One region of the Paenibacillus sp. FSL H8-0175 genome, then DNA from elsewhere that is predicted to be linked to it. Evidence: predicted binding sites of a transcription regulator. Region 1 holds the regulator's gene; each other region holds the start of a gene.
What was found. Region 1 encodes Rex, which represses fermentation and respiration genes when NADH is low (regulators of the CRP and FNR family bind a similar motif). Its sites were predicted from a motif close to TTGTGAAATATTTCACAA; they were not measured.
Positions count from the first base shown of each region.

Region 1 (4,184 bases):
ATGGACTGCGCGCCATATTCTGTAGCCATACGCAGAGCTTCTGGAGCAGGGACAGCCGTTGGATCACCGCTGACACCCTTATGAATGAGAGCTGCAAGCCGCATCTCTTCAAACATATCCAAGTTATTGTTGCTTGCCGCGCCATCCGTGCCAAGAGACACCTTCACACCAGCTTTTAGAAGATCAGTAACCCGAGCCACTCCGCTAGCCAGCTTCAAATTACTGCCCGGATTATGAGATACACCCACATTATGGCGAGCCAAGATCTCAATCTCTTCATCATTTAAATGAACACCATGTGCAACTATCGAGGGACGTGTGAACATTCCAAGCTTCTCTAAGTGAGCTACAGGACGCAACCCGTAATCCGCCACATTTTGTTCCACTTCACGTTTCGTTTCGGACATATGCGTATGCATTGGTAAATCCAGATCATGCGCTGCCTGCACGAACTTAACCAGGAAGTCAGGAGGGCAAGTATAAGGGGCGTGTGGCGAGATCATAGTAGTAATTCTACCGTCAGCCTTTCCATGCCAGTTACGGGCAAAAGAAATCGCTTCCGCAAGCTTGTGATTCTGTACATCCTCTGGACATAACCCGATCACACCACGCATCAATACGGAACGGATACCTGATAACTCAGCTACCTCGGCTACTCGGTCCATATGATCATACATATCGAGGAAGGTCGTAGTTCCACCCTTCAGCATTTCCAATACAGATAAGGAGGTTCCCCAGTATACATCATCACCGGTGAACTTTTCCTCCATTGGCCACATCTTCTCCTGAAGCCACACTTGTAGCGCTAAATCATCTCCATATCCACGCAGCAAAGACATCGCCGCATGACCGTGTGTGTTTACAAGTCCAGGCATGAACAGCAGACGGCTGCCATCAACCACTTGCACTCCAGCTTCCATCTGAGGCTCTTCTTTTCCTATGTAAGTGATTAAATCATCTTCAATAGTCATATATCCACTCAGAACCGGCTCATCCGTTCCCGGAGTCAGAAAATACCCGCCCTTAATTATCGTTTTATTGTTGTTCATGTTCACTTTCTTCCTTTCCATCCCGCAAGTAATAAGCAAGACTTTGCAGATCAGTTGTAAAATCAGCTGCATGCACCCGGATATTCGGTGGTGTCTTCAGAATCACAGGGGCAAAGTTCAAAATCGCTTCAATCCCAGAAGAAATGAGGATATCTGCTACATTTTGAGCTTCTGAATCAGGTACGGTAATAATGGCAATGCGAATACCTTGCTCACGAATTGTGCTGCCTAGTTCATCCATCGGTTGCACAGTAAGTGAGTTGATCTTACGTCCAACCTTAGGAGCGTACGAATCAAATATAGCCGTGATTTTCATAGTATCTTTGAGATATGCATTGTAATTAGACAAGGCATGTCCGAGATTACCTGCTCCAACTAAAGCTACATTAAGCTGTTGATCCAGCTTCAGGATATGACGGATTTTCTCAATAAGATACGTTACATCATAGCCGATACCTTTTCTGCCGAAGTCACCAAAATATGCTAAATCCTTACGAATCTGTGCGGGATTAAGATCAAGCTTTTGCCCAAGTTCCTGAGAGGAAACTGTTAATATTTCGCGATTCTGGAGATCATTCAAAAAACGCAAGTACACAGGCAGTCTGCGAACAACGGCTTCTGATATTTTATCCGATTTCATATTTTTCCTCCTAAAAATAGTAATGTTCTTGTGAAAATCCATATTCAAACGTCTACCTCTCCTTATTAAGGACGGTACTGTAACACACCGCCCTTAAGGATAAGGAGGAGCTAAACTGAAGACGAGCGTTTTAAGAAGCGCCGCCATCCTCTAGCCATTCCGCTATGCGTGGGACCATTTGATCAGTAAGCATATGCTCCATTTTGGGACCAGGCAATGAATAAAGGAAATACTTCCCGTAATGAGATTCAATAACCCTTGTATCATAAACAATAACTATTCCGCGATCCTGCGCCGTGCGAACCAGTCTTCCGAATCCCTGCTTAAAACGAATAACCGCTTGAGGAACAGATAATTTCATGAACGGATTCTTCTTCTGGGCCTGTAATAACTCCGACTTCGCTTCCGCCAACGGGTGATTCGGCGGTTGAAATGGAAGTCTCACGATGGCCAGGCAAGTCAGTGCTTCACCTGGAATATCTACACCTTCCCAGAAGCTGCTCGTCCCCAGCAATACGGATGCTGCACTGTCCTGAAAGCGGCGGATCAGCTTGCTCCGGCTGCCACCTTCCACGCCTTGACCAAGCACCGTAATCTCTTGTGAGGCTAAAGCCTCTTTAAGCGGATCATATACCTGACGCAGCATTTTATAAGAAGTAAACAGAACCAGCATCCGCCCACGTGTTGTTTTAGCAGCTTCCGATAATGACTGTACGAGTGTATCGACAAATCGAGCATCGCCCACACTGCCCTTCACACTAGGAAAATCACGCGGTATAACTAGCAGTGCCTGCTCGCGATATTTAAAGGGAGATGGAAGGAGTGAGGTCATTAGACGTCCCTCTTCTGCAGCTTCGTTAAGTCCGAGATTATCAATCATAAATTGAAAAGATTTATCTACAGATAGCGTCGCCGAGGTAAGCACGATGCTTTTTTTCTTATCGAAGAACAACTCTTTAAGCTGGATGCTAACATCCACAGGGACGGCATACAGCTGTAGGGATTTGCTACGGTAATTTCCATTTGCCTCCAGCCAATATACTACATTATCGTCATTCAGCCCCATAAAGAATCTTACTTGCTCACGTATGGAAGCCAAATCTTTAAATAAACCGCTAATATCAGTAACAAGGCTGTCTGCTGAGGATTGGCTTTCCTGGTCACGCATCTCGTTAAGCATTTTATCACCCTTACGGATGATGTCGCTTAACGTCAGATTCATAGTGTTCTCTAGCGCAACCAATTCATCCCAATCCTTCGGCTTACGGGCGGGAAGCAACCGCATAACCAGTTGTCCCGCTTCTCCTGCCCCTGCATCACTGCGTTCCGGCAATAGGCTGAACAGCTTGTCGCTGAGTGCATCCCAGGTTTCTTTGACAGTAAGCAGATCCGGGTAGATCCGATCGATGACTCCGCTCCATTCTGAAGCCTCTTCACTGCCTGACGACTGTAATATTTGACGCAGAGCAGGGAGCTGTCCGTTTCGGCTATCTTTATACAGTCGCGATAACGTGTGTGCCACCGTGAAATGCTTCATATGCATGCCAAGATGTTTACCAGCCACATCTTCTAAATGATGTGCTTCATCAATGACAAGATGCTCGTAAGCCGGAAGCAGCTGGTGCCCAGCCTTAACATCTGCGAATAGCTTGGAGTGGTTCGTAATAACCACATCAGCAATCCCAGCTTCATGCTTGGCCCTATGATAATAACATTTGCGGAACCAAGGACAAGAACGGCCCAGACAGGAATCGGTATCGCTTGCCACCGTCTCCCAGAAATCACCGCCCCGGCCGCTTAAATTCAGCTCTTCATCATCCCCTGATTCACTTTGAGTGAGCCATACAATCATCTGAGCGGCAGTAAGCGCATCTTCCCTTGGGCTTATAAAGTCCTTTTTATTAATTTTATGCTCAAACTTACGCAGACACAAATAATGCCCTCTTCCCTTAAAAATAGCAGCTTTAAACGGAAAAGGAACTACCTGCGTTAACAAAGGGATATCCCGCTCGCGCAATTGGTCCTGCAGATTAATGGTATGAGTGCTGACCATGACTTTTTCATTGGTGCGAACGCTTTGATAAATGGCAGGCAACAAATAACCGAGCGATTTACCGGTTCCTGTGCCCGCTTCGATCAGTAGGTGTTTGTCTTCGGCAAGTGCCGTCATCACCTCATTGATCATAATATCCTGAGCTTCCCGGCTTTCATACTGCGGTAATGTGTCTTTAAGTCGTTTGGTTACTTCGTCCATATAATCAGTAAAAGATAAATTCGCTAGCGGATTCTCAGCATGCTCATCTCTAGGTGGCGCTAACTCCGTCCAATCTCCTACTGCAAGCGCTAATTGACGATAGAAAGTCAGATCACCTTCGGGCTGTAGCGTCTCCGCTTCCCGCTCTCGCAGCAGACCATCAAAGTACCAGCCCAGATCACTATCCTCTTCGGTAAACAGCTCACAGAGTCTCTGGATCGTAAGCAGCGGCAGCTCGTAG
Region 1 is NZ_CP150299.1:4,737,795-4,741,978, forward strand. It holds gene MHH46_RS21090 (amidohydrolase) at 1-1,049, opposite strand, end outside; gene MHH46_RS21095 (redox-sensing transcriptional repressor Rex) at 1,036-1,689, opposite strand; gene dinG (ATP-dependent DNA helicase DinG) at 1,820-4,184, opposite strand, start outside.

Region 2 (4,184 bases), 2.0 Mb from region 1:
ATATCGGCCAAAAAACCACTTAATGCCGTCCCCAGTGCTACACCAATATTATTGGCGACATAAATAACATTAAACAGCTCACCACGTTGCTTCGTGAAACGAAAGCCGATAAATGCCTGAATGGCAGGTAATGATAAGGAATTAAATAATCCTACCAGTCCCATTGCTACCATAAATAACGTCCAGTTGTTACTAGCTGCCGGCAAGGTGAACAGTGCCAAAGCATTCATGGCGAGCGCTCCGACAATCAGCCGGTTAACGCCTACCTTATGATAGAGTGAGCCCCCGAGTAGTTGACCCACGATCCCACCAACCGATTGAATAAGAATCACCAGTCCAGCATCTGACATGCTGCGTCCAAGCTCATCAAATACATACATCGTAACGAGCGGCCACATCAGCGCACTACCTGTTGCGTTAATTAGGCTGGCAATTAGAAATATTTTCACTTCTTTTGGATATGCCTGTAAAAACTTCATAAGTAGTGTACATCCCCTGTTATATATGTGTCATTAATTCATCCAGTATCATCCCAAAACAGGGCTATGAGCAAGCATACACATTGACGTTTTATCGTGATAAAGTATACATGAAATCTAGAGGATAAGACGCACATATCGCATGAAATATCCCGTCTCCCTTGGGGTTCACGTCCGCAGTCCTCCCTAGTTCTAATATCTATTCTTATTTTAAAGCCGTGGCTGTCGTCCGTAAAGCAAACTAAACAAGAAGAAACTGATTCGCTTTTAGAAAGACGGGGTAATAGAGCCTAGAAACACTCCCCCTTCAAAATTCGCCGTGATCCGATTTCGTTCCCCCGAGCGCGGATATATCACGGCGGATTTTTTTGTGTCTACATAACAAAAAGCACCCCTAAAACATTAACGCCACCAATAAGGCAGACCTTGAATGTTCTATGGAGTGCTCTATAAGACGAGCTTAAGCGTGTTTTTTGACACTGCTGCCGGACATGCTATCTACGGATTGAATAGCCGTAGGTGCTTTACGCAAGTATGCCATCCAATAGGCAGCTGCGACAAATATTGCTCCACCCGTTAGATTGCCGAGCCAGACGGGAACAAAGTTAGTGAAGTATTGCCCCCATGAATAATAACCTTCAAAAATAGCTGCTGGAATTAGGAACATGTTAGCTACAACGTGCTGGAATCCTATCGCAACAAAGGCCATCGTCGGGAACCAAATACCAAGGATTTTGCCGCTGAAGTTATCTGCTCCATAGGAGAGCCATACGGCCAGCGCAACGAGCCAGTTACAGCCGATACCCGAAACAAATGCCGGAAAGAATTCTGCATCGATTTTATGACCAGCCATATCCACCAATTTTTCTAAATACACACCCTCTGAAGTTAAACCCACCACATGACCGAAGAAATAAGCTACAAATAATGCCCCTGCCAGATTACTAATCGTAATGAGCAAAAGATTCTTCACAACTTCCCAGAAAGAAATCTTCTTAGCCATAAAAGCGAGCGGCACGGCCATCATATTCCCTGTCAGCAGTTCTCCACCTGCAAGGAGTACCATGATCAGCCCAACGGGGAAGACTGCGGCTCCGATAAAGTTAGCAATGGAACCCCATTCCTGTGGTGCGCCAGCAATGACGCGAATATCTAATAAAAACCCGAGCGCAATAAACGCTCCTCCCAAAAAGCCCAGAATAAGTACGGTACTTAGCGGATTATGAGCTTTTTTTATGCCGTTCTCTACAGTTACTTCGGCAATTTGCTGCGGTTTGCTATAAGCCATGGTTCCTATCCCCTTCATCTATTTACTTCAAATTTGTTCCTTTATGACCATTGTAGCGTGTCGTAAAACACATTAACGTGATAATTATCACTTTGAGAAAACTAAGTGAAAGTTTTCACTGACATGTCAAATTTACTGCGACCTGTGCACAAATAGAAGTTTGCGACTGGCCTACTAAGCCAGCATATCTTGTTTCGTTGGATTACATTTGAGCGTACGCAGCAGCTATCGGACACCGTTGACCCTATATGCAGCTATATCTCACTGGAGCTATACCTAACTGGAGTCATACCTCACTATCGTCATACTTCACTATCGGCATTCTATCGGACTCGGATGACTCTAATCTTAGCTTTTGAGCATATTTGGCCCACACCCGGACATCGGACTCAGATAACCTTATTTGTAACTTTCGAGCACATTTGACTCGCTATCGGACCCCATAGTCGCTATTAGCACCAAAAACACACTAGTTGTACCTCGTTCTATGTAATAGCTGCACTGGAGTCCGAAATCACGCTCAAACGGCGATTAATTGCTAAATAGCGGCTTCTGAGTCCGGATAATTCTGAGGTGGGCGGTTTCTCAACATGATCGGACTCAGTTGACCCTATTTGTAGCTTTCGAGCACATTTGGCTTGCTATCGGACCCCATAGTCGCTATTGGCACCAAAAACACACTAGTTTTAACTCGTTCTATGTAATAGCTGCACTGGAGTCCGAAACCACGCTCAAACGGCGATTATTTGCTAATTAGCGGCTTCTGAGTCCGAAAGCTTCTGCGGGGGGCGATGTCTCAGCACGATCGGACCCAGTTGACCCTAATCGTAACTTTCGAGCACAATTGGCTCGCTATCGGACCCCATAGTCGCTATTAGCACCAAAAACACACTAGTTGTACCTCGTTCTATGTAATAGCTGCACTGGAGTCCGAAATCACGCTCAAACGGCGATTAATTGCTAAATAGCGGCTTCTGAGTCCGGAAAATTCTGAGGTGGGCGGTTTCTCAGCATGATCGGACTCAGTTGACCCTATTCGTAGCTTTCGAGCACATTTGGCTTGCTATCGGACCCCATAGTCGCTATTGGCACCAAAAACACACTAGTTTTAACTCGTTCTATGTAATAGCTGCACTGGAGTCCGAAATCACGCTCAAACGGCGATTAATTGCTAAATAGCGGCTTCTGAGTCCGGAAAATTCTGAGGTGGGCGGTTTCTCAGCATGATCGGACTCAATTGACCCTAATCGCAACTTTCGAGCACATTTGGCTTGTCATCGGACCCCATGGTCGCTATTAGCACGAAAAACACACTAGTTGTACCTCATTCTATGTAATAGCTGCACTGGAGTCCGAAATCACGCTCAAACGGCGATTATTTGCTATATAGCGGCTTCTGAGTCCGATAAATTCTGCGGAGGGCGGTGACTCAGCACGATCGGACTCAGTTGACCCTATTCGTAACTTTTGAGTACATTTGGCTTGCCATCGGACCCCATAGTCGCTATTGGCACCAAAAACACACTAGTTGTACCTCGTTCTATGTAATAGCTGCATTGGAGTCCGAAACCACGCTCAAACGGCGATTATTTGCTAATTAGCGCCTTCTGAGTCCGAAAGCTTCTGCGGAGGGCGATAACTCAGCACGATCGGACTCAGTTGACCTTATACGTAGCTTTTGAGCACATTTGGCTCGCTATCGGACCCTATAGTCGCTATTGGCACGAAAAACACACTAGTTGTCCCCCATTCTATGCAATAGCTGCATTGGAGTCCGAAACCACGCTCAAAAGGTGATTAATTGCTAAATAGCGCCTTCTGAGTCCGAAAGCTTCTGCGGAGGGCGATGACTCAGCACGATCGGACTCAGATGACCTTATACAGAGCTTTTGAGCAAATTTGGCTCGCTATCGGACCCCATGGTCGCTATTAGCACGAAAAACACACTAGTTGTAACTCATTCTATGTAATAGCTGCATTGGAGTCCGAAACCACGCTCAAACGGCGATTATTTGCTAATTAGCGGCTTCTGAGTCCGAAAGCTTCTGCGGAGGGCGATGACTCAGCACGATCGGACTCAGTTGACCTTATACAGAGCTCCTGAGTCCGGAAGCTTCTGCAGAAGGCGATGACTCAGCACGATCGGACACAGTTGACCCTAGTCGTAACTTTCGAGCACATTTGGCTTGCTACCATCACCGAAGCCATTGGATTGCACCTACCCATGCAGCTAATCATTCTGCACCTAACAAAAAAAAGCAGTGATCCTCCCGTAACAGGAGGATCACTGCTTCTCTAGCTTTACAAGGCTGTCTTATTCTTCGATAAATCACTCAGGAACAACGTCCCTTTTTAAACCGTTACAGCCTCTTTGCTTGGTACTGTTGTCGGCAGCGCTTGAAGACCTACTGTATTCA
Region 2 is NZ_CP150299.1:6,787,288-6,791,471, forward strand. It holds gene MHH46_RS30155 (MFS transporter) at 1-479, opposite strand, end outside; gene MHH46_RS30160 (formate/nitrite transporter family protein) at 940-1,767, opposite strand; gene MHH46_RS30165 (FAD-dependent oxidoreductase) at 4,120-4,184, opposite strand, start outside.
Region 2: the regulator Rex is predicted to act here: its motif matches at 1,871-1,888, upstream of MHH46_RS30160 (formate/nitrite transporter family protein).

Region 3 (4,184 bases), 3.3 Mb from region 1:
TAACCTTCTCTCTCACTTCACTTCTCTAACTACATCTTTTATTGGCTATTTCATCGATCATTAATCCACCTCATTCAAATTGCACGCCATTGTCCTTCTAATTATCAGAAAACCATGGTTCAATTTTTTCACTAAAAACTTATCATTCAGAACATTCTCTATTAGAATTAACGCCTCAGGTGAAACAATGCTGAATGGTTCTGTCGAGGGTCGCTCACCGTTAACCAATTGGTATAACCTTTACTTCATGACTCTTTTCAGTTCAAATTGTGTTGCCTCTAATATCAAGATAAGTCTGTCATTATTCAGATCCAAAAAACTTAGGGGTATAGCAAGTCCTGTAGAAGAGTCGGAGATACTTAATACTTTTACTCCATCATTCATGCTTAAACTCGGCATATCCATTTTATAAACTCTATAAGAAGAGTCATTATTTTAGTGTACTTCTGTAATGTTATAGAGTGGAGCTTCTAGCTGATATTGATAAACAGGATAGTGTTCAAACCCTTTTGATAAAAAGGAATCTTTTTTGATTATAATTTCATCACCAATAACGTTTTGCCCTGTTGGATATTCCGAAGCATCATTGTAAGAATTTGCAAATCCTAAAAGGTTTTCAACTTTCCAAGTTCCATAGAAGAACTTCTCAGTTTCACTATCCCAATCCTTACTTCCTACAAAAGGTTCAGATGTATTACTTGGAATAAGATCATCTCCATTGATGGTTCAATCGTAGGGATATTCTTTGCAATTCCATCATTTTGATCTTTAAATACTGCTCCATTACTACATCCAACCAAACAGGCAGACAATATAGTCACGATAAGAAATATTTTAACCCTCATGATTCATATCCTCCAAACACCCGTTCATTTTTATCTCGTTCTCAAATGCAGAAACCGGTAGTCTCGCTCGTTTTACGGTTTTCCTTCTCTAAATTCATACAAAAACCGAGAAAAGTCACTTCATTTATAAGTGTCTATTTCTCGGTTATCGTGTATTCATTCGTTATTTTAATTAGTTAGGTTGCTCTTCCATCGCTCTAATAGATTCATCCACCTTCACCATCATGGAACATTCGACTCTTTTGCGGAAGACGTCACAGCTGAAATCATAGGTTCCGACCAGGGAACCCGTCGCGTGCAGTGCATTGGCTGGACAACCACCGCTGCAGTAGAGTTTAGCCCAGCAGTCCTTGCATTCCGGCTTCGAGTAGCAGTTGCTCTCTTTGAATTGACATTGCAGCTCTGGCTTTGTGATGCCATCCCAGAGGTTTCCCATGCTGTACTCTTCATCCCCTACGAACTGGTGACAAGGAAAAAGCTCTCCCCAAGGGGTGACGGCAAGATATTCGGTTCCTGACCCACAGCCAGTGATTCTCTTCTGGATGCAAGGTCCTTCCGAGAGGTCTAGCATGTAGTGATAAAAGGTAAAACCCTTGCCTTGTTCACCGCGACCGATCATTTCCTTCGCGAGAATTTCGTACTGGTTGTATATCTCCGGCAGGTCCTCCTCGGTAAGTGCATAGGGCTCCTTTGGATCACAGATGACCGGTTCCATCGAAATTTTGTCAAAACCAAGGTCTGCGATATGAAATATATCGTTGGTGAAATCGACATTGTTACGAGTGTAAGTTCCTCGTACATAGTACTCTTGGTCTCCGCGCTTACGAACGAATTCCTGGAACTTCGGAAGAATATGATCATAGCTGCCTTTTCCGTTAACCGTTTGGCGAAGCCGGTCATGAACCTCTTTTCTTCCATCCAGGCTTAATACGACATTGTACATTTCCTGATTTAAAAACTCGGTGACCTCATCGTTCAGCAGCATCCCGTTCGTCGTGAAGGTGAAGCGGAACTTCTTTTTGTATTCTTGTTCTTTGCTTCTTGCATAAGCTACGATCTGTTTAACCACTTTCCAGGCTAAAAGTGGTTCCCCGCCGAAAAAGTCAATGTCCAGGTTTCGATGATGACCTGAGTTTTCAAGCAGATAATCGATAGCTTTTTGTCCAACCTCATAGCTCATGATTGCTCGATCTCCGTTGTATTTCCCCTGACTAGCGAAGCAATAGTCGCATGACAAATTACAGGTATGCGCAACATTGAGGCAGAGTGCCTTGACATAAGTTTTTCGTTTTTTTAAATCGAGCGAGAGGTTCTCATACTCATCTTTTGTAAAAAGCTGTCCATCATTTATAAGCTCCTCGATATCCACGATGGTTTCTCGAATGTCGCTCTCGGAAATGCTGGAATCATCTTTATATTTATCCAACATTGTTGTCACGATTTGATCGACAGAAGTTTTCTCATAATCCGCTATAATTTCATATGCTAGGTCATCAACAACATGCACCGAGCCACTATAGGTATCGAGCACGATATTGTATCCGTTTAGTTTATATTGATGAATCATACTTACTAATCAAGCTCCTTTTGCACACAAGTAGAAACGGCTTTGCCTTCCTTTAGAGGTAGCATCCATTTCTTAAAAATAGCCGCCCATCAGCAGAGCAATGGGCGGTAAAATTCCGAATCCTATCTGTTCATTGCATTTTCACACTTCTGGTTTGCAACGCCGCAGGAAGTTTTACAAGCGGACTGGCAAGAGGTCTGGCATGCGCCGCATCCGCCGTGTTTTGCGGTATCCATCAGTTTGCGGGTGCTCAGTGTTACGATTCTTTTCACGATAAATAACTCCTTCTGTAATTTCTTGTGATCACTTTCACTTAATTTCCATGGAACATCGTAGCAACATCACGCAAGTACGTCTATGATGCCCGTCACCTAACAGAGTAGAGAGGGCTTAAACATAAGTATCAACGTTAATTTTCGTGCAATCGTTCATGCTTGTGATCGTAGGATGCGGTAGCCGGAACCAGAGTCAGGGCAATACTAAAAAAGTGAAACAAAAAAGAGACGGCAATGATGCCATCTCTTTAACAACATTTTTTCTCATACTTGTCCGTAAAGTCCAATAAATATAAGGATCTCATAGCACTGTATCCTTCCTTACCAGTAGAGCGACACTCTCCACATGCGTGGGTAGACAGTGTGAACAAACTTATATGAGGAGCCTAAGACACTTCCGGACAGTTTATCTGCTCTTGACGCCTTAGTTCATAAAAATATTTCACTATTGGATGCTTTAACTTCATCTTCTCGCTCATGTTTAAAACCCAACCGTTTTGATAGAAGGCAACTCCGAGCATAACATCTATGGCGTGCTGCAGAGGGACGAGAATAACCCTCCTATCCATAACCGAACGGATGCTTTTTGTACTCTAAGGGGCTTGAGCCGACTCTATTTTTGAACACACGACTAAAATAGTACTGGCTCTTATACCCTACCTTCACGGCCAGATCCCCGATTTTGATATTCGGCATTACGTCATCCAGAATCTCCTTCGCCTTCGATATCCGAAGCTCGGTGACATAGTCAAGGAATGAAGCACCGATTTCTTGCTTCATACGCTTACTAAGATAGGTTTGGTTGATATGAAATAGTGCTGCTACTCGAGTAATAGACAGCTCCGGATCCTGATAATGACTGTCAATATACTCGGTCACTTTTTGGATAAGCACTGTTCCATCCCCTGTATACCCGGGAAGCTCCCGCTCCTTATCCACCCTGTCTTCATGTGAATGCAAAGGATATTTTACCTGAAGATGCTCATCGATCCGATGAAGCAGCTTGTTCAGATCACTCTTCGGCACAGGTTTCAATACATAATCGAATGCTTGCAGTTGCACGGCTTGACGCGCATATTCAAAGTTATCGTACCCGCTGATGATGACAACCAGAACCGACGGGCAGCGTTCGCGCAATATATTCATCAGATCGAGCCCATTCATATTCGGCATGTTGATGTCCACAAGACATACATGTGGTGGGGCTTCCTCCACCATATTCAATGCTTCGTTTGCACTTTTCGCTTCTCCTGCAACCTCAAAAAGATACGGACTCTCCTCAATGTATTGTCGCAAGCCTTTGCGAATGATCGTTTCATCATCGACGATGACAATCTTCCACATCTTCATTCCACTCCCCGTCCAAAGGTATTCGAATGACCATAACGGTAATGCCATCTTCGCTCTTCACTGCAAGGCCATATGGCACTCCGTAAGCTAGTCGAATGCGATGGTTTACACTGTATAGCCCAAAGCCTGTGGCAGAACGATCATATG
Region 3 is NZ_CP150299.1:836,809-840,992, reverse strand. It holds gene scfB (thioether cross-link-forming SCIFF peptide maturase) at 1,018-2,412, opposite strand; gene scfA (six-cysteine ranthipeptide SCIFF) at 2,535-2,684, opposite strand; gene MHH46_RS03660 (response regulator) at 3,249-4,031, opposite strand; gene MHH46_RS03655 (histidine kinase) at 4,006-4,184, opposite strand, start outside.
Region 3: the regulator Rex is predicted to act here: its motif matches at 2,710-2,727, upstream of scfA (six-cysteine ranthipeptide SCIFF).

Region 4 (4,184 bases), 3.3 Mb from region 1:
TGACCAGTCATATTCGCCCGGAAACTTCGGACACTGAAGTATTACGAAACGCCGAGCAGAGGATAATATCATAAAATATATTTGTAAAAATTTTGGCGAGTAACATAAAACGTCTATTTTTTGTGGACGAGCACGGGGAATTAAATTTTATCAGGGATTTCCCTGAATATTAATATCCGATTATATATTGGATTCATTGGTTGGCTATATGCTTTTCCATTATATCTGGCCATTAATTAGAAGCGTTCGCCAACCACATATCTGCATAATAAAGCTCTTACGAAGTAGGTCTATGCCTATTATCCGTGAGGGCTCTTTCTCATTTATTAATGATCCTGCAAAAAGTCAGCCCCATATGGAACCTTCGAGGGTACCATATGGGGCTTTTTTTGTTTCCGCATATTGCGGAAGCATGGCGCAGGGACAAGTTCCTGCGCTTTTTCACATTCAGTTAAAGGAGAGAAATGCAATGAAAGTAAAAAGAGAGTGGAATAATATTCCTTTTTCGGAACGATAAAAGAGCAGCGAGTTAGACGAGCGTAGCCCCTAGGCTCCACCATAAAAAAATCGTGAAGATCATCGTGGTCACACTTTTGGTCACAGTGCTTATTTTTTTCATGCCGATGACACGAATACATAAATAAACCGCCCTGTTCGCAATGTTGCTGACAGGGCGGTTTGCTATGTCATAGAGGGCAGCTTGAAAGTTAGAGTCAACCTGCACATTACGAACTATCTTGCACGTTTTTAAGGCTAACTTATTAATAGAGCAGTTACACAAAAAATAAGATTACTCTGCTACAACTTGTTTGCCTGCAATCCGGCCGAATGTGAAGATATCAGCGATGGCATTACCGCCAAGACGGTTTGTACCATGAATGACCCCTGTTACTTCACCTGCAGCGAACAACCCAGGGATGACTTCGCCTTTTTCATTCAAAACGCGAGTCTTCTCGTCGATCACCAAGCCGCCCATTGTATGGTGAACGGAGGGTACAGCTTTTTCGATGTAGTAAGGGCCTTTTTCAAGAGATTTCAATCCACCGCGATGTTTGAAATCAAGGTCTTTACCTGTTTTCGCATAATCATTTACTTTATTAATCGTTTCTTTCAAAGTGTTCACGTCAATTTTAAAGAAATCAGCCGCCTCTTCAATCGTATCGGCTTTAAAGAGCAAGCCTTGTTTAACGAGTTGATCGTATTCGTCTTGATGAACTTCGATCGTTTTACCAATATCCTCAATGCCTTGATTCCATAATTGATACGTATATCCACCCGTTTGGGCAAGAATTGCTTTAGAAATAACGTCACGACGTTCTAATTCCTCAACGAAGCGCTTGCCTTCTTGGTTAATCAGGATCGCACCATCGAAGCGGGAGTCTGCAACCAGGGAAATAACACCTGTCTCAGGATTACAGATTGGATACGTTTGAATACTCTCCATGTTTGTCAGTTTGGCGCCAATCGTTTCTGCCATAACGATACCGTCACCTGTAGATCCTGGTGTATCGGTAGTCATATATTTTTCATCCATTGTAGGGTTATACTTCTTACGCATCTCTACATTGGATCCAAAACCACCGGTAGCGATGATGACGCCTTTGTTCGCATGGAATGTGATCTTGTCGCCAGTACCCGAAGTCGCAGTTACACCTGTTACTTTGCCGCTTTCGTCCTTCAGCAAGGTTTCGGCTTTCATATTCGTTTTGATCGTGATTTGATCAGCGTCTGTTTTGGCTTTTAACTTAGTAATCAATTCAACACCTGTATGACCTACAGGAATCAACGCACGTTTTCTGGAATGGCCACCAAATTGGAACAGATGATCAGGTAAGAACTCTACCTTGATATCATCGCGCAGCCATTCGGCAGATGCTAGAGCATTGTCGGCAAGAATACGAACCATCTTTGGATCCCCGAGGTTGTCTCCGCCTTTCATCGTATCATTATAGAACAAGTCAGCCGTGTCATCTGTGATGCCAAGAGCACGTTCAACCCAGTTGTCAGGCGCATTCATCTCACCACCGGAAATCAATGTGTTGCCGCCAACAGCTGGCATTTTCTCGAGCAGAACTACATTAGCTCCAGCGCTCTTCGCTTCGATAGCCGCACTAAAGCCAGCACCCCCGGCACCGATGACGACAACATCATAGGTTTGCTCGACTTCTTCTTTGTCTTTGCTTCCACTGACTTCAGCGCCAGCGACAAGGGTAAGTCCAGACTTCGTAATTGCATCTTGAATGGCTTCGAGATATCCTTTGCTTGTAACTGTAGATCCGCTAATGGCATCAACTTTTGCGCTGTTAGTTGCCATGACCTCTTGCTTGAGCTGCGTATAAACAGGTTCTGCAAGTACTTCATTTTCCTTATGCTCTGTCACTTTAATGTCAGTGATCTTGTTATCTAATAAGGAGACTTGTACTTTAATATCGCCATGTTTACCTTGCCCAACTCCTTCAAAGACTTGAACTCCGTTTGCATCTGCAGCGGGCTCTGCATCTTTACTGCCGCAAGCAGCAAGCGTGAACATAAGACTGAGGACTAGTAGAATAGATAACAGCTTTTTCGTGTGAGTTCGCATAATATCTCCTTCATTCTGTTGTGGATTGGTTACATACACTAGGGAGAGGAAGATTTGCTAGGCAAATCCTTTATCTCTAGCCTAGACATGAATGTTATTTCATGTGAAAATATGCACAAGACCTATTATAGATTTAGTACAGCATTATGTATTTGCACAGATTAGTGTTTTTTTGTCTTTTTCGGGCATGTAAGAAACGGATATTGTGAAGGGCTATGATTACAATGAAATCAATTCACTTAAAAATTACGTTAATCGCAGGAGGCTGCTTCTTGCTGCTGTTCGTTGCATTGCTTGTAACAATATATTTGGAGATGAACCATACGGTTGTCCCTTTGAATAAGAACTTAACGCAGCAAGTGGTTACTGCACGCAGCGACCAGATTGATTATTGGTTTAATCAGCGCATTGGAGAGATAGACATGCTTGCTTCTCTAGCTTCGGACCATCAGTGGACACGAGATGAATTGCTGCAAGAGTTCGATAAGTTCGAGGCGAAGAAGAAAGTAGAGTACGAATCCATACGCGTGGTGGATATTCACGGAAATTCCTGGTCAGCAAGGGACAAGCCTTTTTCGATACTAAACCGACCCTACTATCGAAAACTGCTGAATTCAGATTCCAATTATGTGGTAAGCAATCCGATCGTATCCAAAGCGAATGCAGCCGAAATCGTCGTCATTCTTTATCGCGTGAATCCATCGGTGAATGATGAGGTAGCTTATATTGCCGCAGCCGTCTCCGTCAAGAAGATGAGGGAGATTGCTCAAGATGTAATGCTATATGACCAGTCAGGCCAGCTTATCGTCGATTGCAGAGAGCTGGGTGAAGAAGATGGAGCGGAGGATACAGCAGATAAGAAGAACATGAGTGTATTTGAGGCTCCAATTCAAAATGTGGAAGGCTGGAAGTTAGTACTCAAAGTACCGAATTCAAGTCTATCGTTAGCGGTGATCAAAACCCAGCGGACTGCATTGCTGGTAGGCGTTCTTATCGGTAGTGCGTTTATCGTCTTTCTGGTGCTGCTTGCTTCTTCCATTATTCGTCCAATTCAGTCGCTTCGCCAGGTAATGGAAAATGTGCAGAACGGCAACCAAACCATACGAGCAGATGTTACGCGCTCGGATGAGATCGGCGATCTTGGACGAAGCTTCAATGACATGCTTGTTCAATTATACGCTGTGGAGCAGGACCGAAAGGAGATGGAACTCAGACTGATTCATGAGCAGATCAAGCCGCACTTTTTATACAACACATTGGATACGATCCAGTGGATGGCAACGGAACATGGAGCAGACAATGTGGTGGAGATGGTGGAAGCGCTTAGCGCGTATTTCCGATTAGGGCTTGGCACAGGCAGTCCATACATTCTGCTTGATCAGGAGTTGTACCATGTCGAGAGTTATCTTCATATTCAAGGTGTGCGATATGAGGAGATTCTGGACTACGAGCTTCGATATGATGAAAAGCTTGATCAGTGCCAAGTCGTTCGCTTCATGCTGCAGCCTTTGGTGGAAAATGCGATTTATCACGGGATTAAGCCACTTGGGGATCAAAAGTGCAAAATTTCGATTACAGCATATAAACAGGCCGATTATTTGGT
Region 4 is NZ_CP150299.1:832,548-836,731, forward strand. It holds gene MHH46_RS03650 (flavocytochrome c) at 791-2,581, opposite strand; gene MHH46_RS03655 (histidine kinase) at 2,854-4,184, shown strand, end outside.
Region 4: the regulator Rex is predicted to act here: its motif matches at 2,683-2,700, upstream of MHH46_RS03650 (flavocytochrome c).